DNA from 2 places in the Streptococcus sp. ST16 genome. Region 2 is predicted to be linked to the other one. Evidence: predicted binding sites of a transcription regulator. Region 2 holds the regulator's gene; the other holds the start of a gene.
The links. Region 2 encodes Rex, which represses fermentation and respiration genes when NADH is low (regulators of the CRP and FNR family bind a similar motif). Its sites were predicted from a motif close to TTGTGAANTANTTCACAA; they were not measured.
Positions count from the first base shown of each region.

Region 1: the regulator Rex is predicted to act here: its motif matches at 4,442-4,459, upstream of adhE (bifunctional acetaldehyde-CoA/alcohol dehydrogenase).

Region 1 covers NZ_JBJUSE010000012.1:39,181-51,743, forward strand. The annotation lists gene jag (RNA-binding cell elongation regulator JAG/EloR) at 1-93, shown strand, start outside; gene ACIY14_RS07810 (HI_0552 family protein) at 149-772, shown strand; gene tkt (transketolase) at 891-2,867, shown strand; gene yajC (preprotein translocase subunit YajC) at 2,985-3,305, shown strand; gene ACIY14_RS07825 (low molecular weight protein-tyrosine-phosphatase) at 3,353-3,796, shown strand; gene ACIY14_RS07830 (hypothetical protein) at 3,783-4,196, shown strand; gene adhE (bifunctional acetaldehyde-CoA/alcohol dehydrogenase) at 4,493-7,144, shown strand; gene gap (type I glyceraldehyde-3-phosphate dehydrogenase) at 7,461-8,471, shown strand; gene ACIY14_RS07845 (RluA family pseudouridine synthase) at 8,544-9,419, opposite strand; gene pbp2a (penicillin-binding protein PBP2A) at 9,506-11,701, shown strand; gene rpmG (50S ribosomal protein L33) at 11,754-11,906, shown strand; gene secE (preprotein translocase subunit SecE) at 11,916-12,092, shown strand; gene nusG (transcription termination/antitermination protein NusG) at 12,145-12,563, shown strand, end outside.
Region 2 covers NZ_JBJUSE010000001.1:207,334-219,896, forward strand. The annotation lists gene pcrA (DNA helicase PcrA) at 1-1,263, shown strand, start outside; gene radC (RadC family protein) at 1,306-1,986, shown strand; gene ACIY14_RS01045 (gamma-glutamyl-gamma-aminobutyrate hydrolase family protein) at 1,983-2,672, opposite strand; gene ACIY14_RS01050 (redox-sensing transcriptional repressor Rex) at 2,688-3,329, opposite strand; gene ACIY14_RS01055 (DUF4649 family protein) at 3,423-3,626, opposite strand; gene ACIY14_RS01060 (DUF1831 domain-containing protein) at 3,633-3,980, opposite strand; gene ACIY14_RS01065 (cysteine desulfurase family protein) at 3,985-5,100, opposite strand; gene ACIY14_RS01070 (ribose-phosphate diphosphokinase) at 5,110-6,069, opposite strand; gene ACIY14_RS01075 (CYTH domain-containing protein) at 6,181-6,750, opposite strand; gene ACIY14_RS01080 (GTP pyrophosphokinase family protein) at 6,879-7,550, shown strand; gene ACIY14_RS01085 (NAD kinase) at 7,534-8,352, shown strand; gene ACIY14_RS01090 (RluA family pseudouridine synthase) at 8,349-9,245, shown strand; gene pta (phosphate acetyltransferase) at 9,289-10,263, shown strand; gene mutY (A/G-specific adenine glycosylase) at 10,346-11,521, shown strand; gene yycF (response regulator YycF) at 11,581-12,288, shown strand; gene vicK (cell wall metabolism sensor histidine kinase VicK) at 12,281-12,563, shown strand, end outside.

The DNA.
Region 1 (12,563 bases), on a different contig from region 2:
ATTATCCATCGCATTATTTCACGCATGGATGGCGTGACGAGTTACTCTGAAGGTGACGAGCCCAATCGCTATGTTGTCGTAGATGCAGAATAAGCAAAGCAAAATCAGGTTCATCCTGATTTTTTGCTAGGAAAGGAAAGATTCAGATATGCTGAAAGCAGTTAGAGAATATCTATCATTTGCAGGGGTCCAGTATCGTAATCCTGATAAAGCTGGTGATGAAAGAGAAAAGATGCTGGAATTGCGTCACAAAGGCCAAGAGGCTCGGAAGTCTTTTACAGAATTGGCCAAAATCTTTCAAGCAAGTCATTCAGAATGGCAACTCCAACAGACTAGCCAGTGGATGAATCAAGCACAACGCTTACGGCCACATTTCTGGGCCTATCTACAGAGAGACGGACAAGTGACAGAACCTATGATGGCTCTTCGTTTGTATGGAACACCTGCTGACTTTGGGATTTCTTTGGAAGTTAGTTTCATCGAGCGAAAGAAAGATGAACAGACCTTAGACAAGCAAGCCAAGGTTTTAGAGCTTCCAGCGGTAGAAGGAATTTATTATCTAGTCTACTCAAATGGAGAAAGTCATAAGGTGGAGGCTACTGAGGAGAATCGCCGTACTTTACGAGAGAAGCTGAGAAATCAAGAAGTTCGTAAAGTCTTAGTCAAGTCAGATGTTTCCTTCATTGAAAATCAGTCAGTAAAAGCGATATTGGAGGAGCTAGAAGACGCTTATACTCGTTTGCTCCCGTACTATGAAGTGACGAGAGGATAGACAAATCAAATGTGTTAGATGAACGCAAATTGTTTTATTGCTATTCTATGCATTTTTTCATATAATAGAAAAATAGGATGTGTGATTCATTAATCACTTCAAAGAGAAAGGAAATTCTATGTCAAATCTATCTGTTAATGCAATTCGTTTTCTAGGTATTGACGCCATCAACAAAGCAAACTCAGGTCACCCAGGGGTGGTTATGGGGGCTGCTCCTATGGCCTATAGCCTCTTTACAAAGCAACTTCGTATCAATCCAGCTCAACCAAACTGGATCAACCGCGATCGCTTTATTCTTTCAGCAGGACACGGCTCTATGCTTCTCTATGCCCTTCTTCACCTTTCTGGTTTTGAAGATGTCAGCATGGATGAAGTCAAGAGCTTCCGCCAATGGGGTTCCAAAACACCAGGTCACCCAGAATTTGGCCATACAGCAGGGGTTGACGCTACAACTGGTCCTCTAGGACAAGGGATTTCTACTGCTACTGGTTTTGCCCAAGCAGAACGTTTCCTTGCGGCGAAGTATAACCGCGAAGGTTTCAATATCTTTGACCACTATACTTATGTGATCTGTGGAGACGGAGACTTGATGGAAGGTGTCTCAAGTGAGGCGGCTTCATACGCAGGCTTGCAAAAACTTGACAAGTTGGTGGTTCTTTATGATTCAAATGACATCAACTTGGATGGTGAGACAAAGGATTCCTTTACAGAAAGTGTTCGTGACCGTTACAATGCCTACGGTTGGCATACAGCCTTGGTTGAAGATGGAACAGACTTGGAAGCAATCCATGCAGCTATTGAAGCAGCCAAAGCTTCAGGCAAACCATCTTTGATTGAAGTGAAGACTGTGATTGGATATGGCTCTCCAAACAAACAAGGAACCAATGCTGTACACGGTGCTCCTCTTGGTGCAGACGAAACTGCAGCAACTCGTCAAGCCCTCGGTTGGGACTATGAACCATTTGAAATCCCAGCTGAAGTATATGTTGATTTCAAGGAAAATGTTGCAGACCGTGGTGCATCAGCCTATGAAGCATGGACAAAACTAGTTGCTGACTATAAAGAAGCGTATCCAGAACTGGCTGCAGAAGTAGAAGCTATTATCGACGGACGTGATCCAGTTAAAGTGACTCCAGCAGACTTCCCAGCCTTAGAAAATGGTTTCTCTCAAGCAACTCGTAATTCAAGTCAGGATGCTTTGAACGTTGTAGCTGCTAAGTTGCCAACTTTCCTAGGTGGATCAGCTGACCTCGCTCACTCAAACATGACTTATATCAAAACGGATGGACTTCAAGACGATGCTAATCGCTTGAACCGCAACATTCAGTTTGGTGTTCGTGAATTTGCAATGGGAACGATCTTGAACGGGATGGCCCTTCATGGTGGACTTCGTGTATACGGTGGTACTTTCTTCGTCTTTTCTGACTATGTGAAAGCAGCTGTTCGCTTGTCAGCCTTGCAAGGACTTCCTGTGACTTATGTCTTTACTCACGATTCAATCGCAGTTGGTGAAGATGGTCCAACTCACGAACCAGTTGAACACTTAGCAGGTCTCCGTGCTATGCCAAATCTGAATGTTTTCCGCCCAGCAGATGCGCGTGAAACTCAAGCGGCTTGGTACCTTGCAGTGACAAGCGAGAAAACACCAACTGCCCTTGTCTTGACACGCCAAAACTTGACTGTTGAAGAGGGAACAGACTTCGACAAGGTTGCGAAAGGTGCCTATGTTGTCTATGAAAATGCGGCAGACTTTGATACGATTTTGATTGCAACAGGTTCAGAGGTCAATCTAGCTGTCGCAGCTGCCAAAGAATTAGCTAGTCAAGGTGCAAAAGTCCGCGTAGTCAGCATGCCATCTACAGATGTCTTTGACGCACAAGATGCAACTTACAAGGAAGAAATCCTTCCAAATGCAGTTCGCCGTCGTGTTGCAGTCGAAATGGGTGCAACTCAAAACTGGTACAAATATGTTGGCCTTGATGGTGCAGTTCTCGGTATTGATACTTTCGGAGCATCTGCCCCAGCACCAAAAGTATTGGCAGAGTACGGATTTACGGTAGAAAATCTAGTCAAAGTCGTTCAAAACTTGAAGTAATCGTAGAAATCAGAGTGAAAACTCTGATTTTTTATAACCATAAAAGTAAGGCACAACCTTGTAAAAGTAGCTGAAATTTGATATAGTAGTCCTATGTAAAAGACAAAGGAGAAAACAATGAATCCAAATATTACTTTTTTAATCATGCTTGTAGGTATGATGGCCTTGATGTTCTTTATGCAACGTTCTCAAAAGAAACAAGCGCAAAAGCGTATGGAAAGCTTGAACAAGCTTCAAAAAGGCTATGAAGTTATTACAATTGGCGGCCTTTACGGAACAGTGGATGAAGTAGACACTGAGAAGAGAACAATCGTACTTGATGTAGATGGGGTCTATTTGACTTTTGAATTAGCTGCTATCAAGACCGTTTTGCCGCTCAAAGAGGCTGTGACACCAGAAGGAACAGTTGTTGACGAAAGCGGAGCAATCGAAGAATAAAACGGGACCTGTCACTCCCGTTTTTCTATGAAGTAAGAGGAAAAGGGATGAGAAAAATAGTATTTGTTTGCTTAGGAAACATCTGCCGTAGCCCCATGGCAGAGTTTGTGATGAAATCCATGACGAGCGATTACCAGATTGAGAGTCGTGCGACTTCGTCTTGGGAACATGGTAATCCGATTCATAAGGGAACGCAAGGGATTTTCCAGCAATATCAGATTCCTTATGACAAAGACAAAACATCACTCCAGGTTCGTAGAGAAGATTTTGAGTCATTTGATTACATTATCGGGATGGATGCTTCAAACGTTTCAGATCTGCGTCAAATGTGTCCTCAGGAATTGCAGCATAAGATCTACCCTTTTGCATCTGAAAGTGTTCCAGATCCTTGGTATACAGGAGATTTTGAGGAAACCTATGCTCGCATCACAAGTGGCTGTAAAAGCTGGCTAGATCGATTAGAAAATGAGAGTGACAATGGAAAAGCTTAAACAAATCTATGAAAAGTATAGAGTTTACCTAACTCGCCCTAGGCTAGAGTTCATTGCAGTAGTCGTAATTGCACTCTGTGCCCTTTCGGTATTTCTACTAAATACACCCAAAAAGGGTGTCCTGACACTTGATGGTGGTGCCCTTGTTTATGATGGTACCCTGGTACGAGGGAAAATGAATGGTCGGGGGACCATGACCTTTGAAAATGGGGACCAATATACAGGTGATTTCAATAATGGAGCCTTTAATGGAAAAGGAACGTTCCAATCAAAAGATGGCTGGAAATACGAAGGTGATTTTGTAAATGGCCAGGCTGAAGGTCAAGGAAAGTTGACGACAGAACAAGAAGTTGTCTATGAAGGAACCTTTAAACAAGGCGTTTTCCAACAAAAACAGTAGTCTCCAGATGAGGAGGCTATTTTTAAAAGCAAAAAAGAAAGCGTTTTCTGTTATTAAATTCGGTAAATAGCTATCAACTAGAAAAAACTTTGTGAAATAAAAAAATATTTTTCATAATTTCACAATCATCCAGATAAAACCCTATTGCACAGGTGGGTTGAGAAAAAAATCACAAATTTAGGAAATTTCTTTGTGAAATGCTTATGAAACTGTTTACAAAGTATAAAAAAAGAGTTATAATGAACTTGTGAAAAAATTAACAAAGGATAACATCCTTAAAGGCTATGGAGGATAATATGGCTGATAAAAAAACAGTAACACCAGAGGAAAAACAACTTGCTGCTGAAAAGCATGTCGACGGTCTCGTGAAAAAAGCCTTGGTTGCGCTTGATGAAATGCGCAAGTTGAACCAAGAGCAAGTTGACTACATCGTAGCAAAAGCGTCTGTTGCAGCACTTGATGCGCACGGTATCCTTGCACAACACGCAGTTGAAGAAACTGGTCGTGGTGTATTTGAAGATAAGGCGACAAAAAATCTATTTGCCTGTGAACACGTAGTGAACAATATGCGTGGAGTTAAAACAGCTGGAGTTATCGAAGATGATCCAATTACAGGTTTGACGAAGATTGCGGAGCCAGTCGGAGTTATTTGTGGTATCACTCCAACAACAAACCCAACTTCAACAGCGATTTTCAAATCATTGATTGCTTTGAAGACACGTAACCCAATTGTTTTCGCCTTCCACCCATCAGCTCAAGAATCTTCTGCTCATGCTGCACAAATCGTTCGTGATGCAGCCATCGCAGCCGGTGCACCTGAAAACTGTGTTCAATGGATTACAGAGCCATCTATGGAAGCAACTGGGGCACTTATGAACCACGAAGGTGTTGCGACTATCCTCGCAACTGGTGGGAATGCTATGGTTAAAGCTGCATACTCATGTGGAAAACCAGCTCTTGGGGTAGGTGCCGGAAACGTACCTGCCTATGTAGAAAAATCTGCTGACCTTCGTCAAGCTGCTCATGACATCGTTATGTCTAAATCATTTGATAATGGGATGGTCTGTGCATCAGAACAAGCCGTTATCATTGATAAAGAAGTGTATGACGAATTTGTAGAAGAATTCAAATCATACCATACTTACTTTGTAAACAAGAAAGAAAAAGCTCTTCTTGAAGAATTCTGCTTCGGAGCTAAAGCAAATAGCAAAAACTGTGCTGGTGCTAAACTAAATGCAAACATCGTTGGTAAACCAGCTGCATGGATTGCAGAACAAGCAGGATTCAGTGTTCCAGAAGGAACAAACATCTTGGCTGCGGAATGTGCAGAAGTAGGACCAAAAGAACCATTGACTCGTGAAAAATTATCACCAGTTATCGCTGTATTAAAAGCTGAAGATACAGAAGATGGTCTTACAAAAGCTCGTCAAATGGTTGAGTTTAACGGACTTGGTCACTCAGCAGCTATCCATACAAAAGACGAAGCTCTTGCTAAACGCTTTGGTACAGAGATCAAAGCTATGCGTATTATCTGGAACTCTCCATCTACTTTCGGTGGTATCGGTGACGTTTACAATGCCTTCATCCCATCCTTGACACTTGGATGTGGCTCATATGGACACAATTCAGTCGGTGATAACGTGAGTGCGATCAACCTTCTAAACATTAAGAAAGTAGGGAAACGTAGAAATAATATGCAGTGGTTTAAAGTTCCTTCAAAAATTTACTTCGAACGCAATTCTATCCAATACCTTCAAACATGTGAAGATATTGAACGCGTTATGATTGTTACAGACAAATCTATCGAAAAACTTGGCTTTGTTCAACGAATTATTGACCAATTGAACAAACGTAGCAACCGTGTAACTATTCAAGTATTCTCAGATGTTGAACCAGATCCAGACATCACAACTGTAGAACGTGGTGCTGAAGTGATGAAAGCATTTGAACCAGATACAATTATCGCTCTTGGTGGTGGTTCTCCAATGGACGCGGCCAAAGTAATGTGGCTCTTCTACGAACAACCAGAAATCGACTTCCGTGACTTGGTTCAAAAATTCATGGACATCCGTAAACGTGCCTTCCGCTTCCCATCACTTGGTAAGAAAGCGAAGTACATCGGTATTCCAACAACTTCAGGTACAGGTTCAGAAGTAACACCATTTGCCGTTATCTCTGACAAGAAAAACAACCGCAAATACCCATTGGCTGACTACTCATTGACACCAACTATTGCGATTGTTGACCCTGCTTTGGTTGAATCAGTTCCAGACTTCATCGCAGCTGACACTGGTATGGACGTCTTGACTCACGCTACTGAAGCTTATACTTCAAACTTTGCCAACGACTACACAGACGGTATTGCGCTTCAAACAATCAAACTTGTCTTTGAATGGTTGGAAAAATCTGTTAAGACTGCTGACCCAGAAGCACGTGAAAAAATGCATAATGCGTCTACAATGGCTGGTATGGCCTTCGCCAATGCCTTCCTTGGCATGAGCCACTCAATGGCCCACAAGATTGGTGGTGTTCACCACACTGTTCACGGACGTACAAACGCAATCTTGCTTCCATATGTTATCCGTTACAACGGAACTCGTCCATCTAAGACTACTACATGGCCTAAGTACAACTACTGGAAAGCTGATGAGAAATTCCAAGACATCGCGAAAATGCTTGGATTGCCTCACTCAACTCCTGAAGAAGCAGTTGAAGCATACGCTAAAGCTGTTTACGACCTTGGTGTTGCAGTAGGTATCAAGATGAATTTCAAGGATCAAGGAATCGATGAAAAAGCTTGGAAAGACAGCTTGCATGAAATTGCCTTGCTTGCTTATGAAGACCAATGTTCACCTGCTAACCCACGCTTGCCAATGGTAGCTGACATGGAAGAAATCATGGCAGATGCTTACTATGGTTATAAAGAACGTCCAGGACGTCGTAAATAATCGTTTATCAGCCTAGAGGCAGGAGTTATCCTGTCTCTTTTTTGTGAACTCAGATAGACCTGGAATTAAGATTGAGCGTGAAAATGGAGATAATATACGGACATTATAAAAGATTGTAGGGATATATTTAAAAATTAAAGAATAAGTGAATGAAAAGGAGTGGAAAAGTAGAAAAGCAAGAGAGAAAATCGACGCCCATACTTGCAATTAAACTCAAATAGTTATATAATAGGTGTGTTGAAAGGTGATTTGTAGTGATTCAAGTTACTCTTTTCACAATAAAATTTTCATGATTTTCATAAGGAGGAAATCACTAATGGTAGTTAAAGTTGGTATTAACGGTTTCGGACGTATCGGTCGTCTTGCTTTCCGCCGTATCCAAAACGTAGAAGGTGTTGAAGTTACTCGCATCAACGACCTTACAGATCCAGTGATGCTTGCACACTTGTTGAAATACGATACAACTCAAGGTCGTTTCGACGGTACTGTAGAAGTTAAAGAAGGCGGATTTGAAGTTAACGGTAAATTCGTTAAAGTTTCTGCTGAACGTGATCCAGAACAAATCGACTGGGCTAACGACGGTGTAGAAATCGTTCTTGAAGCAACTGGTTTCTTTGCTACTAAAGCAGCTGCTGAAAAACACTTGCACGCTGGTGGTGCTAAGAAAGTTGTTATCACTGCTCCTGGTGGATCAGATGTTAAAACAGTTGTATTTAACACTAACCATGATATTCTTGATGGTACTGAAACAGTTATCTCAGGTGCTTCATGTACTACAAACTGTTTGGCTCCAATGGCTAAAGCTCTTCATGACAACTTCGGTATCGTTGAAGGTTTGATGACTACTATCCACGGTTACACTGGTGACCAAATGGTTCTTGATGGACCACACCGTAAAGGTGACCTTCGCCGTGCTCGTGCTGCTGCAGCTAACATCGTTCCTAACTCAACTGGTGCTGCTAAAGCAATCGGTTTGGTTATCCCTGAATTGAACGGTAAATTGGACGGAGCTGCTCAACGTGTTCCTGTTCCAACAGGTTCTGTAACTGAATTGGTAGCAGTTCTTGATAAGAACGTTACTGTTGATGAAGTAAACGCAGCTATGAAAGCAGCTTCTAACGAATCATACGGTTACACTGAAGATCCAATCGTATCTTCTGATATCGTAGGTATGTCATTCGGTTCATTGTTTGACGCAACTCAAACTAAAGTTCTTGACGTTGACGGTAAACAATTGGTTAAAGTTGTTTCATGGTATGACAACGAAATGTCTTACACTTCACAACTTGTTCGTACTCTTGAATACTTTGCAAAAATCGCTAAATAATTCTTGAGTCGATAAAAAAGCAAGGCCAGAAAGCCTTGCTTTTTTGTATAGATAAAAGAATAGATGATAATGTCATCCATTCTTTTTTAATTCTTTTTCAAAAGTATCCGATAGAACAGTGAAACTCAATTTTTCTAAGGTAAGTGGATGGGTAAAAGAAAGGCGAAAGGCGTGAAGCATAAGCCGGCTTGCTTTTGATTTACTATTATAGAGAGGGTCGCCCAAGATAGGATGCTTGTGATGAGAGAGGTGAACACGAATCTGATGCGTTCGACCGGTCTTTAGCTTGCAACGAACAAGAGCTGTTTTGTTTGGGAATTGCTTCAATCGACTGATATGCGTTTCAGCATATTGCCCATTTTTGGGATCTACTACTCGTTTTCTGCGATCATGTCGATCACGGCCAATTTTATCTCGAAAGATAAGTTCTTTACTCTCTACTCGTCCTTCTACGAGTGCCCAGTACTCGCGAGCGATGTCTTTTTTCTCCAACAAGCGATTGAGGATGGGCAGGATAAAAGGGTTTTTAGCAAAAAGCACTAGCCCACTGGTTTCCATATCTAGACGATGAACGACATAGCAAGTTTGCCCAACGTAAGCAGAGACATGGTTGAGAAGGGCGATCTCCTTGGGTTGATTCCCATGCGTTTTCATTCCTTCTGGCTTGTTGACGATAATGAGATGTTGGTCTTGATAAACTTCTTGAACGAGGTCTGGATTTCCCCAAAGTATTTCCTTTTTGGGATAATCTTCCTCGTCAAAAGTCAATTGGCAAATATCCCCTGGCTTCACCATCTCGTTCCAGTGAACTTCTTCGTGGTTAATTAAGATGTTCTTCTTGGTTCTCAAAAAATGACGGATTTTTCTAGGGATGAGGAGTTGTTCCTCTAGAAATTGTTTGACCGTCATTTGAGGCAGGGATTCGGGTAATGTAAATATGAATTGCATACAGATATTGTAACAAAAAAAGCCCTATTTGGATAGGGAGTAGCTAAATTCTTGAGTTCCCATGGTGAAGATGATAAAATAAACGCATGAAATTAGATAAATTATTTGAGAAGTTTCTTTCTCTCTTTAAGAAAGAAACGAATGAATCAGCGGAGTCTGATTCGACTAGCATGCGTCGTTCACGGAGCGATAGAAAAAAAATGTCCCAAGTAGGCCCAATTCGGAAATTTTGGCGTCGTTATCATCTGACAAAAATCGTCATCATTTTAGGGTTGAGTGCTGGTTTGTTGGTAGGAACCTATCTATTTGCGATAGCCAAGTCTACCAATGTCAATGACTTACAAAATGCCCTGAAAACCCGAACTCTGATTTTTGACCGCGAAGAAAAAGAGGCAGGAGCCCTATCCGGTCAAAAGGGAACCTATGTTGAGCTGGCAGATATCAGCAAAGACTTGCAGAATGCTGTCGTCGCGACAGAGGACCGTTCCTTCTATAAAAATGATGGGATTAACTACGGTCGTTTCTTTCTAGCCATCCTTACAGCAGGCCGTTCTGGAGGGGGGTCCACCATCACTCAACAGTTGGCGAAAAATGCCTATCTTTCCCAGGACCAGACCGTTGAACGGAAGGCCAAGGAGTTTTTCCTTGCCTTAGAGTTGACAAAGAAATACAGCAAGGAGCAAATCCTTACTATGTACCTCAATAACGCCTACTTTGGAAATGGGGTATGGGGTGTTGAAGATGCGAGTAAGAAATATTTCGGTGTATCGGCTTCACAACTAACGCTTGATCAGGCGGCCACTCTAGCAGGGATGCTTAAGGGACCAGAATTGTATAATCCATTAAATTCTGTTGAAACTTCGACCAACCGTAGGGATACTGTTTTGCAAAATATGGTTGCAGCGGGCTATATTGATAAAAATCAAGAGACCGAAGCAGCTGGAATAGATATGGCTTCTCAACTGCAAGATAAGTATGAAGGGAAGGTTTCGGATTATCGTTACCCGTCCTATTTTGATGCAGTTGTCAACGAAGCGGTTTCCAAGTACAATCTCACAGAAGAAGAGATTGTCAACAACGGCTATCGAATCTATACAGAACTTGACCAAAACTACCAAGCCAATATGCAGGTTGTTTATGAAAATACCTCACTATTTCCAAAGGCAGAAGACGGGACACACGCCGAATCAGGTAGTGTTGCTTTAGAGCCTAAAACAGGTGGGGTGCGTAGCGTTGTTGGCCGCGTAGCTGGCGATGACAAACCAGGCTTCCGCAATTTCAACTATGCCACTCAGTCTAAGCGTAGCCCGGGCTCAACCATTAAACCTTTAGTCGTTTATACACCTGCAGTAGAAGCAGGATGGGCCTTAAACAAGCAACTGGATAATCATACGATGCAGTACGATAGTTATCAAGTGGATAATTATGCGGGCATTAAGACATCTCCAGAAGTACCTATGTATCAGGCTTTGGCTGAATCACTCAATTTACCGGCAGTTGCGACTGTAAATGTATTAGGTATTGACAAAGCTTTTGACGCTGGGGAGAGATTTGGCCTGAATATGGAAAATGTTGATCGAGTTCTTGGAGTCGCTCTCGGTGGAGGCGTAGAGACGAATCCCCTCCAGATGGCACAAGCCTATGCAACCTTTGCTAATGAAGGTCTGATGCCTGAAGCGCATTTTATCACTCGTATTGAAAATGCCAGTGGCCAGGTCATCAAGAGTCATAAAAATTCCCAAAAACGAGTGATTGATAAGTCGGTAGCCGATAAAATGACCAGCATGATGCTAGGAACATTTACCAATGGTACAGGAATTAGTTCGTCGCCAACAGATTATGTTATGGCTGGAAAGACAGGTACTACTGAGGCTGCTTTTAATTCAGTATATACTAGTGACCAGTGGGTGATTGGCTATACTCCAGATGTGGTAATTACCCACTGGCTCGGTTTCCCGACGACGGATGAAAACCATTATCTGGCAGGTTCGACATCAAATGGAGCAGCCCACGTCTTTAGAAGTATGGCTAATACCATTTTGCCTTACACTCCAGGTAGCACTTTTACAGTTGAGAATGCTTATAAACAAAATGGGATTGAACCAGAAAATACTAAAAAACAAGCTATTGAAAATGAGGCAAACCAGTCGGAGGATCCGATAGCGGATATTCGTAGTCGTGCACAAAATCTTGTAGATGAAGCGGGACGTGCGATTTCAGAAGCTAAGATAAAAGAAAAAGCCCAGACAATATGGGACTCATTCCTTAATCTATTTCGTTAAGAGGCTTGTCAAAGCCTAGGTTTCTTGTTATAATAGATAAGATGGAGGCGTTATGGCACTAAAAAAAGCAAGCCTAGCTTGTGCAGTTTGCGGTTCAAGGAATTACTCAATCAAAACTAGTGGGAACCCCAAGCCAACACGACTAGAAGTAAATAAATTTTGTAAACATTGTGGGAAATATACGACACATAGAGAAACGAGATAGGAGAGAACGATGGGTTTTATTAAGGATATTTTTAAACTTCGTAAAGAAACAACGTGGCCAACTCGCAAGGAAAGCTGGAGAGATTTTCGCTCTATTATGGAATACACAGCCTTCTTTGTGGTCATCATTTACATTTTTGACCAGTTGATTGTTTCAGGTTTGATTCGATTTATTAACATTTTTTAGAAGAAAGGCGGAGAACTTCTGCTAGCTTTCTTCTATTATGAAAGGAAATATCATGGATAGTTTTGGCAAGGGATGGTTTGTTCTACAAACTTATTCTGGCTATGAAAATAAGGTAAAAGAAAATCTATTGCAACGTGCACAAACATATAACATGTTGGATAATATTCTACGCGTTGAGATTCCAACACAAACTGTGCAAGTTGAGAAAAATGGAAAGAAAAAGGAAGTTGAAGAGAATCGCTTCCCAGGTTATGTCCTTGTAGAAATGGTCATGACCGATGAAGCATGGTTCGTCGTTCGAAACACACCTAACGTAACAGGATTCGTTGGCTCACACGGGAACAGATCAAAACCAACTCCACTATTGGAACAAGAAATCCGTGATATTCTGGTTTCAATGGGACAAACTGTTCAAGAGTTTGACATTGACGTTGAAGTTGGTCAGACTGTCCGTATCATTGATGGCGCTTT
Region 2 (12,563 bases):
TTCCTTCACAAAGACTTTGCAGTTCTTTATCGGACTAACGCCCAGTCTCGTACTATTGAGGAAGCCCTGCTCAAGTCCAATATTCCGTATACTATGGTTGGAGGGACTAAGTTCTACAGTCGTAAGGAAATCCGAGATATTATCGCCTATCTTAATCTCATTGCCAATTTGAGTGATAATATCAGTTTTGAGCGCATTATTAACGAACCTAAACGCGGAATCGGCCCAGGAACCGTTGAGAAAATTCGCGATTTTGCGAATATGCAAGACATGTCTATGCTGGATGCTTCAGCTAATATCATGCTGTCTGGCATCAAAGGTAAAGCAGCCCAGTCTATCTGGGATTTTGCCAATATGATTCTGGATTTGCGGGAGCAACTGGATCAATTAACCATCACCGAGCTAGTGGAAGCTGTTCTAGAAAAAACAGGTTATGTCGATAATCTTAATGCTCAGGCAACCTTGGAAAGCAAGGCACGGGTTGAAAACATCGAAGAGTTCCTATCTGTTACTAAGAATTTTGACGACAATCCTGATAGTCAAGAAGAGGCAACAGGTTTAGATAAACTCAGTCGTTTCTTGAATGACTTGGCCTTGATTGCTGATACGGACTCTGGCAGTCAGGAGACATCTGAAGTAACCTTGATGACCTTGCACGCTGCTAAGGGACTCGAGTTCCCAGTTGTCTTTATCATTGGGATGGAGGAGAATGTCTTTCCGCTTAGCCGCGCAGCTGAGGATCCTGATGAACTGGAAGAAGAACGCCGTTTGGCCTATGTAGGTATCACGCGCGCGGAGAAAATCCTCTATCTAACCAATGCCAACTCTCGCTTGCTTTTCGGTCGTACCAATTATAACCGTCCAACACGTTTCATCAATGAAATTAGTTCGGACTTGCTTGAATATCAAGGCTTGGCTCGTCCGGCAAATACTAGTTTCAAGGCTTCGTATAGCAGTGGTGGAATTGCTTTTGGACAAGGTATGAGCTTAGCCCAGGCCCTTCAAAAACGGAAACGAAATGCTGCACCAAGCTCTATCCAGTCAAGCGGTCTCCCGTTTGGACAGTTTGCAGCCGGAAATAAAAAAGATTCGACTGATACAAGTTGGTCTATTGGGGATATTGTTCTCCACAAGAAGTGGGGAGAGGGAACGGTCCTTGAAGTTTTAGGTAGCGGTGCTACGCAGGAATTGAAAATCAATTTCCCAAAAGTAGGGCTGAAAAAACTCCTAGCCAGCGTTGCCCCAATTGAGAAAAAAATCTAATTTTTCATCCTCCTCACGAATAATAAAGTGAGGAGGATTTTTATGTACAGTATTTCATTCCAAGAAGATTCACTCTTGCCTAGAGAAAGACTAGTTAAAGAAGGAGTAGAGGCTCTGAGCAATCAAGAATTGCTAGCTATACTACTCAGAACTGGAACACGTCATGCCAACGTTTTTGAAATAGCCCAAAAAGTCTTGAATAGTCTGACTAGTCTAACTGATTTGAAAAAAATGACCCTGCAGGAATTGCAGAGTCTGTCTGGTATTGGACGGATTAAAGCCATTGAATTACAAGCAGTGATTGAACTGGGGCATCGTATTCACAAACATGAAACCCTTGAGATGGAAAGTATTCTCAGCAGTCAAAAGCTAGCCAAGAAAATGCAACAGGAACTTGGCGACAAAAAACAAGAGCACCTAGTGGCGCTCTATCTCAATACTCAAAATCAAATCATCCATCAGCAAACTATTTTTATCGGCTCTGCGACACGCAGTATTGCTGAACCGAGGGAAATCCTTCACTATGCTTTGAAGCATATGGCAACTTCTGTGATTCTCGTTCACAATCATCCATCCGGTGCTGTATCTCCTAGTCGAAATGATGACCATGTCACTAAGCTAGTGAAGGAAGCTTGCGAACTGATGGGAATCGTTTTCTTAGACCACCTAATTGTCTCGCACTCGGATTACTTTAGTTACCGTGAAAAGACAGATTTAATCTAGAGTTCGTTAACAACATAGTCAAATAGTGTTTTATCCTTGGGGCGGTTTTCAAAGAGAAATTCAGGATGCCATTGAACACCAAGATAAGGGAAGCCGTCCGTAGTTGTCACAGCCTCAATTATTCCATCTTTAGGATCATGTGCTACAACCTTTAAATTGGGGGCTAGATCCTTAATACTCTGGTGATGGAAGGAATTGATATGCGAGATTTCTCCATAGATTTCTCGGAGAATTGTATCAGGCTCAGTCACGAGGCGTTGGGTCGTGTATTCGGCTGAACAGTCCTGCCAATGATCCTCGATATCTTGGTGAAGCGTGCCCCCCATAGCGACGTTGAAGAGCTGGGTACCTCGACAAACAGAGAAAATTGGTTTCTTCTGCTTGATGGCTTCTCTGATAAGGGCTAATTCAAATTCATCTCTTTGAAGATGGTAGTCATCACTGTCAATTGTTTTAGGCTGGCCATAGAATTTTGGATCAACATTTTGCCCACCTGTTAGGATGAGTTTGTCAATCATAGCGACGTAATGGCTTGCCATTTCTTGATCACCAATCGGTAGGATGATTGGAATTCCGCCAGCATCCTTGACTCCTTCAACAAAGCCTTTCGCTGCATAGCTCATCATGATGTCATCATCTGGATGAGTTTTTTCATTTCCTGTAATCCCAATAACTGGTTTTTTCATAAATGCTTTCGCTTTCTAATCCTCTTTACGCATAAAATAGAGGAGAGTTTGGAGTTCGCTTGTTAAATCAACATACTGAACGACCACATCTTTTGGGAGGTGAAGGTGAACAGGGGAAAAGCTGAGAATACCTTTTATACCTGCATCAACCAAAAGATTGGCAACTTCTTGTGATTGAACACTTGGAACTGTTAGGATAGCAGTTTTGACATCTGCTTCTTTGATTTTTTCTTTAATCTGTGAGATACCATAGATTGGAATTCCATCAGGTGTCTGGGTTCCAACTTCTGGATGGTCATCTAGGTCAAATGCCATGATGATTTTCATCTTGTTACGCTCATGGAAGCGATAGTGGAGAAGGGCATGCCCCATATTCCCAATTCCAACCAACATAACATTGGTAATGGAGTTATCATTAAGGAGGTCAGCAAAAAAAGTCATCAGTTTTTTAACATCATAACCAAAACCACGACGACCTAGTTCGCCAAAATAGGAAAAATCACGACGAACAGTCGCAGAATCGATACCGATAGCCTCTGCAATTTGCTTGGAGTTGGCACGTTCGATTTTCTCGGCATGAAATCTCTTGAAAATTCGATAGTAGAGAGAGAGTCTTTTTGCTGTTGCTTTTGGAATAGCAGACTGTTTATCTTTCACAAAACCACAACCTTTCTATTCTTCTATTTTATAGAAACATTGTGAAAAAATCAACAAAAACAAGAAAAAACTAAGAAAATCTTAGTTTTAGTCTTAAAAATTAGCTTGTGATAGAAAACGGTAGAGATCTCCGACCAATCCTTGATAGATAACTTTATCATCAAAGGTTAATGAGGTAACTAGGAATGTATCTGGAAGAGTTACACAACCTGATAGAGATAACATAAGCTCTTCGTAATCCTTATATTCAAGTGTACGTTCTACGTGATAGTTATCTTGATAGGTAAGTCGATACATAGCCAATTATCTTTCTTCTTTTGTGAAGATTCCGCGTTCTACAAGGCTGTCCATGAGGAAGTAGAATTTCTCTTGGTGAATATGATGGTCTTCTGATTTAAAGATATTCACCAAACGAAGGCCAGATTTGTCAGTGATGTTGAGTTTAGCACCTGTAAGGTCTTTATTGATGATGATTTTTAGGTTGAAGCCTTCGCCGCTGTTAGGTACTTTCTCAAGCAGACGAGTTAGTTCGAAGTTTCCAACTTTTGTTTCAAAGAAAGTATTGTCTTTGAGCGTGAATTTTTTGACAGATGGGCTAAGTGTATAGTCGTAGCGGCAGTTTTGTAGTTTAATGGTTTTTTCGAATGCCATTAGATTAATCTCCAATAATATTTTTTAAGGTTTGTGCGAGTTGTTTCAGTTCTTCCTCGGTATTAAGTGGAGACAGACTGATACGGACAGATTCTGTTAAACGATGAGAATCAGGCCCATAAAGAGCTTCAAGTACATGACTGGTTTGCACGACACCAGCAGTACAAGCCGAACCGGTAGAAATTGAAATTCCTTCAAGGTCTAACTGGAGTAAGAGCAAATCATTTTTTTGACCAGGAAAGCCAATGTTGATAACATAAGGAAGCTGGTGGTTGCTTTCATTGAGATAGTATTCTAGATCTGCAATCTCATCTAGAAAAGCAGATTTTAATCCCTCTAGTTTTTGGTAATGTTCAGCTTGCTGCTCTAAGTCCTCTTTGAGAGCAGCGACCATGCCTACAATGGCAGCAAGATTTTCTGTTCCAGCTCGTTTTTTTTGTTCTTGGTCTCCACCGTGAAGGTAGGAATCAAAGTCCGCGGAAGAAGCATAAAGAAAGCCGACTCCTTTTGGTCCATGGAATTTGTGGGCAGAAGCGCTGAGGAAATCAATTCCCAATTCCTCAGGATGGATAGGAAGTTTCCCGATAGCTTGAACAGCATCTACATGATAAGCCGCAGGATGCTCTTTTAAAACACGTCCAATCTCAGCGATAGGTAAGAGACTGCCCGTTTCATTATTAGCATACATAGTGGAAACGAGAATGGTATCGTCACGTAAAGCTTCTTGAATTTGCTGGGCAGTTATTTCTTGATTTACTGGTTGGATGATACTCGCTTCAAAACCAAAATGTTGCACCAGATAATCGATAGTCTCAAGCACAGAATGGTGTTCAATAGCTGTCGTGATGATATGTTTTCCATTTTTTTGATGACGGAGACAATAGCCGATAATAGCTGTATTGTTGCTTTCTGTACCACCAGATGTGAAAAAGATATGTTGAGATTTTGTCCCCAATAACTGGGCTAGTTCCTGACGGGCTTCTCGCAAGAGCTTGCCAGCCTGTCGACCATGACTATGAATACTAGAAGGATTACCATGGGTTTCTTGCATGACCTTGGTCATTTCTGAAATAGCAACTGCTGACATAGGAGTCGTTGCAGCATTGTCCAAATAAATCAAAGAATCACCTTATTCCTTTTTATTATATGCAAAGAGTGGGCTAACTGGTTTTCTTTCATGGATGCGGACGATAGCATCTCCGATTAACTCGCTAGCAGTAATGTAGCATACATTTTCAGGAGTTCTTTCTTTAGTTGCTACTGAATCTGTCACAAGGATTTCTTTGATGTTTGTAGCATCAAGGAGGTCTGCTGCACCTTCAACAAATAAACCGTGACTAGAAACTGCATAAATCTCAGTTGCGCCTTCACGTTCAACGATTTTGGCTGCTTCAGAGAAAGTACGACCAGTATTTAGAATATCGTCAATTAAGATAGCCTTCTTGCCTTTGACATCCCCAATGATATAGCCTTCGTTACGATTAGAATCGTCTTGGGCGTAGTCAATGATAGCGATAGGGGCATCAAGGTATTCAGCCAAACTACGAGCACGTTTAACACCAGAGTTCTTTGGACTAACAACAACAACATCAGAGCCAAGAAGTCCTTTATCACAGTAGTGCTTAGCAAATAGAGGAACAGTATAAAGATTGTCTACAGGAATGTCAAAGAAACCTTGGACCTGAACAGCGTGGAGGTCAAGCGTTAGAACACGGCTTACACCAGCCTTGACAAGCATATTGGCAACCAATTTTGCAGTGAGGGGTTCGCGAGAAGAAGCGATACGATCCTGACGAGCATAACCAAAGTAAGGAAGGACAACGTTGATACTATGAGCACTTGCACGAACACAAGCATCAACCATGATTAATAATTCCATCAAGTGGTTGCTAACGGGGTAGCTGGTTGACTGGATGATGTAAACATCGTAACCACGAACACTTTCTTCGATGTTGACCTGGATTTCACCATCAGAAAATTGACGAGAGGATAATTTCCCGAGAGGTACACCAACTGTATCCGCAATCTTTTGAGCGATTTCTGGGTTAGAGTTTAGGGTGAAAAGTTTCATGTTGTTTCTATCTGACATTATAGACCGTCCTCTGTAAACTTTGTGAATCTCCTTTGAGAAAGTTTTGTTTTTCAAAGCAAGATTCTTTTATTTTTATCTTTTCTATTCTACCAAAAAAAGGAGATTATTTCAGCTTTTTTTCATGCTTTTAATAAAACGAATTAATTTTGATGGAGCTTTCTGATAAGTTATGTGATTTTCATCTAAAAATTTCCGAAAATCGGCTTTCCCTTTTTCATGGTCTGTGACTTCAAGCTCGAGTTCATAGTCCGTTTGGTCAAAGTAGTGACTTTCATCTAAGGCCATTAAGCCAATTTCTGTTTTCGTTTCATAACGAAGAGTCGAAAGGCAGCCTAAAACAAGCCAATCATGGCTTTCGATGCCAATCTTAGCGAGCTTCTCTAGAACGAGCCCTTGAGGTAGTTTTAGTTTTTCTAGATATGATTCAGCTTCTGGAAGAGTTAGTTTCTGATTGTATTCCATATTTCCTACAGTTTGAGGTACTTTCAAGGTCAATTCCGCCCAATCTGCAAAAGTGCGAATGCGCATGGCAACCTTCTTTTCACGCAATTGGAAATCTGGTGTGTCAATGTAGTAGTTTTTCTGAAGGACGGGTTGGATATGGGAAAACTGCTTTTTTAGATGATCATAGTCCTCTTTTTTCAGAAGTGTTTTCAATTCTATTTCTAAATGTTTCATTTTTTCAACCTTTTCTATATCTTTGAAAGCGATTTATGGTATAATGGACAATGTATTTATTGTATACGAATGTACTGAAAAAATCAAAGATTTTCGACAGAGCAATCAAACATTACAAGGGAGAAAGTATGACCATAGAATGGGAAGAATTTTTAGATCCTTACATTCAGGCTGTTGGTGAATTGAAGATTAAACTTCGAGGAATTCGCAAACAGTATCGTAAGCAAAACAAGCATTCTCCGATTGAGTTTGTAACGGGTCGTGTCAAACCGATTGAAAGTATCAAAGAGAAGATGGCTCGTCGAGGAATTACTTATGCAAATCTAGAACATGATCTGCAAGATATTGCTGGTTTACGTGTCATGGTTCAGTTTGTTGATGACGTTAAAGAAGTGGTTGAGATTCTACGTAAACGCCAAGATATGAGAATCGTTCAGGAACGAGACTATATCACTCATCGTAAGGCTTCAGGTTATCGTTCTTATCACGTGGTTGTTGAGTACACGGTTGATACGATCAACGGGGCTAAGACGATTTTGGCGGAAATTCAAATACGGACGTTAGCCATGAATTTCTGGGCTACGATTGAACACTCGCTCAATTATAAATACCAGGGCGATTTTCCAGAAGAAATCAGGAAAAGACTGGAAATTACAGCGAAAATAGCTTATCAACTGGATGAAGAAATGGGTAAGATTCGTGACGATATACAGGAAGCGCAGGCTCTCTTTGATCCATTGAGCAGAAAACTAAACGATGGTGTAGGAAATAGTGACGATACAGATGAAGAATACAGGTAAACGAGTTGACCTCATAGCAAATAGAAAGCCGCAGAGTCAGAAGGTTTTGCATGAGCTGAGGGAAAAACTAAAGAAACAACATTTTATACTGAACGATACCAATCCCGACATCGTGATTTCGATTGGTGGCGATGGGATGCTTTTGTCTGCCTTTCACAAGTATGAGAATCAGTTAGACAAAGTTCGATTCGTAGGTGTTCATACAGGGCATTTGGGATTTTACACAGATTATCGTGATTTTGAGTTGGATCAGTTGGTGACTAATCTTCTGCTAGACACTGGCGCCAAGGTTTCTTATCCAGTTTTGAATGTCAAGGTAACGCTTGAAAATGGAGAAGTGAAAATCTTCCGAGCTTTAAATGAAGCGAGCATCCGTCGATCAGATCGCACCATGGTTGCGGATATCATCATTAACCACGTTCCGTTCGAGCGATTTCGTGGAGATGGAGTGACTGTTTCAACGCCGACGGGAAGTACTGCCTACAACAAGTCCTTGGGTGGAGCTGTCTTGCATCCTACCATTGAAGCCTTGCAGTTGACGGAGATAGCGAGTCTTAACAACCGAGTCTATCGCACTCTGGGATCATCAATCATTATTCCCAAAAAAGATAAGATTGAGCTCTTACCAACACGCAATGATTACCACACCATATCAGTCGATAACAGCGTCTATTCATTCCGTAATATCGAACGGATTGAGTATCAAATCGACCATCACAAGATTCACTTCGTAGCGACTCCAAGCCACACTAGTTTCTGGAATCGTGTCAAAGATGCCTTCATTGGCGAGGTGGATGAATGAGGTTCGAATTTATCGCAGATGAGCACGTCAAAGTCAAAACTTTCCTCAAGAAACATGAGGTTTCCAAGGGACTTTTGGCTAAGATTAAGTTTCGAGGTGGGGCTATTCTGGTCAATGGTCAACCTCAAAATGCAACTTATCTCTTAGATGTTGGAGACAGGGTGACCATTGATATTCCAGCGGAGGAAGGCTTTGAAACGTTGGAAGCAATTGAGCGGCCACTGGATATTCTCTATGAGGATGACCATTTTCTGGTTTTGAATAAACCTTATGGAGTAGCTTCCATCCCCAGTGTCAATCATTCTAATACCATTGCGAATTTTATCAAGGGCTACTATGTTAAGCAAGAATATGAAAACCAGCAGGTTCACATCGTGACTAGGCTTGATAGAGATACTTCTGGTTTGATGCTTTTTGCCAAGCACGGCTACGCTCATGCACGTTTAGACAAGCAGTTGCAACGAAAGTCTATCGAGAAACGCTACTTTGCTTTGGTTAAAGGAGCTGGTGTTTTGGAGCCTGAAGGGGAAATTATCGCCCCGATTGCGCGTGATGAAGACTCCATTATCACGAGACGGGTTGCCAAAGGTGGGAAATACGCTCATACATCTTACAAAGTTGTAGCGTCTTATGGAAATATTCACCTAGTCGATATTCGCCTGCATACTGGACGAACTCATCAGATCCGAGTGCATTTTTCTCATATTGGTTTTCCTTTGTTGGGAGACGATCTCTATGGAGGAAGCTTAGACGATGGGATTCAACGTCAGGCTCTGCATTGTCATTATTTATCTTTTTACCATCCTTTTCTAGAGCAAGATTTGCAACTAGAAAATCCCTTACCGGATGATTTCAGCAATCTTATTACTCAGTTATCAACTAATACTCTTTAAACACTATTTGGAGTATAATTTATTTTCTTAAAGGAGAAAACTCATGGAAGTTTTTGAAAATCTTAAAGCCAACCTGGTTGGCAAAAATGCTCGTATCGTTCTCCCTGAAGGGGAAGAGCCACGTATTCTTCAAGCAACAAAACGCTTGGTAAAAGAAACAGAAGTAATTCCTGTTTTGCTTGGAAACCCAGAAAAAATCAAAATTTATCTTGAAATAGAAGGGATCATGGATGGTTATGAAGTAATTGATCCCCAACACTATCCTCAATTTGAAGAAATGGTTGCTGCTTTAGTAGAGCGTCGTAAGGGCAAAATGACTGAAGAAGAAGCGCGCAAAGTTTTGGTTGAAGATGTCAACTACTTTGGTGTGATGCTAGTCTACTTGGGCTTGGTTGACGGTATGGTATCTGGTGCGATTCATTCAACCGCTTCAACAGTTCGCCCGGCCCTTCAAATTATCAAAACGCGTCCAAATGTTACTCGTACTTCAGGTGCCTTCCTTATGGTACGTGGTACGGAACGGTACCTATTTGGGGACTGTGCTATCAATATCAATCCAGATGCAGAAGCCTTGGCTGAAATTGCGATCAATTCAGCAATCACAGCTAAGATGTTTGGTATTGAGCCTAAAATTGCTATGCTAAGCTATTCTACTAAAGGTTCAGGATTTGGTGCAAGTGTTGATAAGGTCGTAGAAGCGACTAAAATCGCTCATGATTTGCGTCCAGACCTTGAGATTGATGGTGAGTTGCAATTTGATGCAGCCTTCCACCCTGAAACTGCAGCATTGAAAGCTCCAGGAAGTAACGTTGCTGGGCAAGCAACTGTCTTTATCTTCCCTGGTATCGAAGCAGGAAATATTGGCTACAAGATTGCAGAACGTCTTGGTGGCTTCGCGGCTGTAGGTCCAGTTCTACAAGGTTTGAACAAACCGGTTAACGACCTTTCTCGTGGATGTAATGCCGATGATGTTTACAAGTTGACCCTTATCACAGCAGCTCAAGCAGTTCATCAATAAGATTTAGTCCTCTTTCCCATGGAAAGAGGCTTTTTAGTACTGAGAAAAGGACAGCTAGAAGCTTCTATGTTATACTAGATATATGTTAGATTTGAAAAAATACGGTATCGTCATGTGGCCGGAGGAGAAGATCATTTCTTTTCGTGAGAAACTCCTCAACTGGTATGATGAAAACAAAAGAGATTTACCTTGGCGGAGAAGTAAAAATCCTTATCACATCTGGGTATCTGAAATCATGCTCCAGCAGACCAGGGTGGATACAGTTATTCCCTATTATGAACGATTCTTGGACTGGTTTCCAACTGTTGAAAGTCTGGCGAATGCCCCTGAAGAGCGTCTGCTGAAGGCTTGGGAGGGATTGGGCTATTATTCTCGAGTACGCAATATGCAGGCTGCAGCTCAGCAGATTATATCTGACTTTGGTGGTCAATTCCCAAACACCCATGAAGGAATTTCTGGCCTGAAAGGGATTGGCCCCTATACTGCGGGAGCAATTTCCAGTATCGCTTTTAATTTACCCGAGCCAGCAGTTGATGGCAATGTCATGCGAGTTTTAGCGCGCTTGTTTGAGGTAAATTATGATATCGGAGTTCCCAGCAATCGCAAGATTTTCCAAGCTATTATGGAAATCTTGATTGACCCGAGACGACCAGGAGACTTTAACCAAGCTCTGATGGATTTAGGGTCCGACATAGAGGCCCCAGTTAATCCTAGACCAGAAGAAAGCCCTGTTAAGGAATTTAGCGCAGCCTATCAGAATGGGACCATGGATGTATATCCGATTAAAGAACCCAAGAAAAAGCCTCTCCCAATCTATCTCAAGGCTTTGGTTGTGCGCAATGACCGTGGTCAATATCTTCTTGAGAAAAATGAAAGTGAGAAACTACTAGCCGGTTTTTGGCATTTCCCACTGATTGAAGTTGAGGATTTCTACAGCGATGATAATCAACTAGATCTCTTTTCTCAAGTCAAAGAGGAAAGCAGAGCTTTTGGACCAAGCCCTCAAGAAAACTTTGAGCAGGATTATGATTTAGAAGTGAATTGGTCCCAGCAAGTATTTGACCAGGTAAAGCATGTATTTAGTCATCGGAAATGGCATATTCAAATCCTAGCAGGTCAAGTGACAGATTCGAAACAGTTTTCTGACAGAGAAATTCGCTGGGTTTCTCCTCAGGAGTTTTCTGATTATCCACTTGCTAAACCTCAACAAAAAATTTGGCAGGCTTATAAAGCAACTCTCAAAGATGAAGGCTTATAGTAGCCATTTGTGCCTTCTTTGCATTTTTTTGTTATAATAGATAGAGAAAAGGTGATAAAATGAAAAAAATATTAATTGTAGATGATGAGAAACCAATCTCAGATATTATTAAGTTTAATATGGCCAAGGAAGGTTATGAGGTTGTCACAGCCTTCAATGGTCGTGAAGCAATTGAGCTATTTGAAGCAGAGCAACCAGATATTATTATTCTAGACTTGATGCTCCCTGAAATTGATGGTTTAGAAGTTGCTAAAGCTATTCGTAAGACTAGTAGCGTGCCGATTATCATGCTATCAGCTAAGGATAGCGAGTTTGACAAGGTTATTGGTTTAGAGTTAGGTGCAGATGATTATGTTACAAAACCTTTCTCAAACCGTGAGTTGCAAGCACGTGTCAAGGCTCTGCTTCGTCGTACAGACCTAGTTTCTGTGGATAGCCAAGAGTCTGATGAGAAGAAGACGCAGCCCTTACAAATTGGTGATTTGGAAATCGTTCCAGATGCTTACGTGGCTAAGAAATATGGTGAGGAATTAGATTTGACCCACCGTGAGTTTGAACTCTTGTATCACTTGGCCTCTCATATTGGACAAGTGATTACGCGTGAACACTTGCTTGAGACTGTCTGGGGGTATGACTATTTTGGTGATGTTCGTACGGTGGACGTGACTATCCGACGTTTGCGTGAGAAAATTGAAGACACACCAAGCCGTCCAGAGTATATCCTCACACGTCGTGGTGTTGGCTACTATATGAAAAATAATGATTGAAGATATTAGACAAACTATTCTGACCAGTGATTTTATCTTTATCCTGATTTTACTTGGCTTTATCCTAGTGGTGACCTTGCTCTTGCTGGAAAACCGTCGCGATAACATCCGGTTAAAAGAGATAAATCAGAAGGTCAAGGATTTAATTGCAGGTGATTATTCTCAAGTTTTGGACTTGCAAGGTAGTACAGAGATCACCAACATCACCAATAATCTGAATGATTTGTCAGAAGTTATTCGTTTGACCCAAGAAAATCTGGAACAAGAGAGTAAAA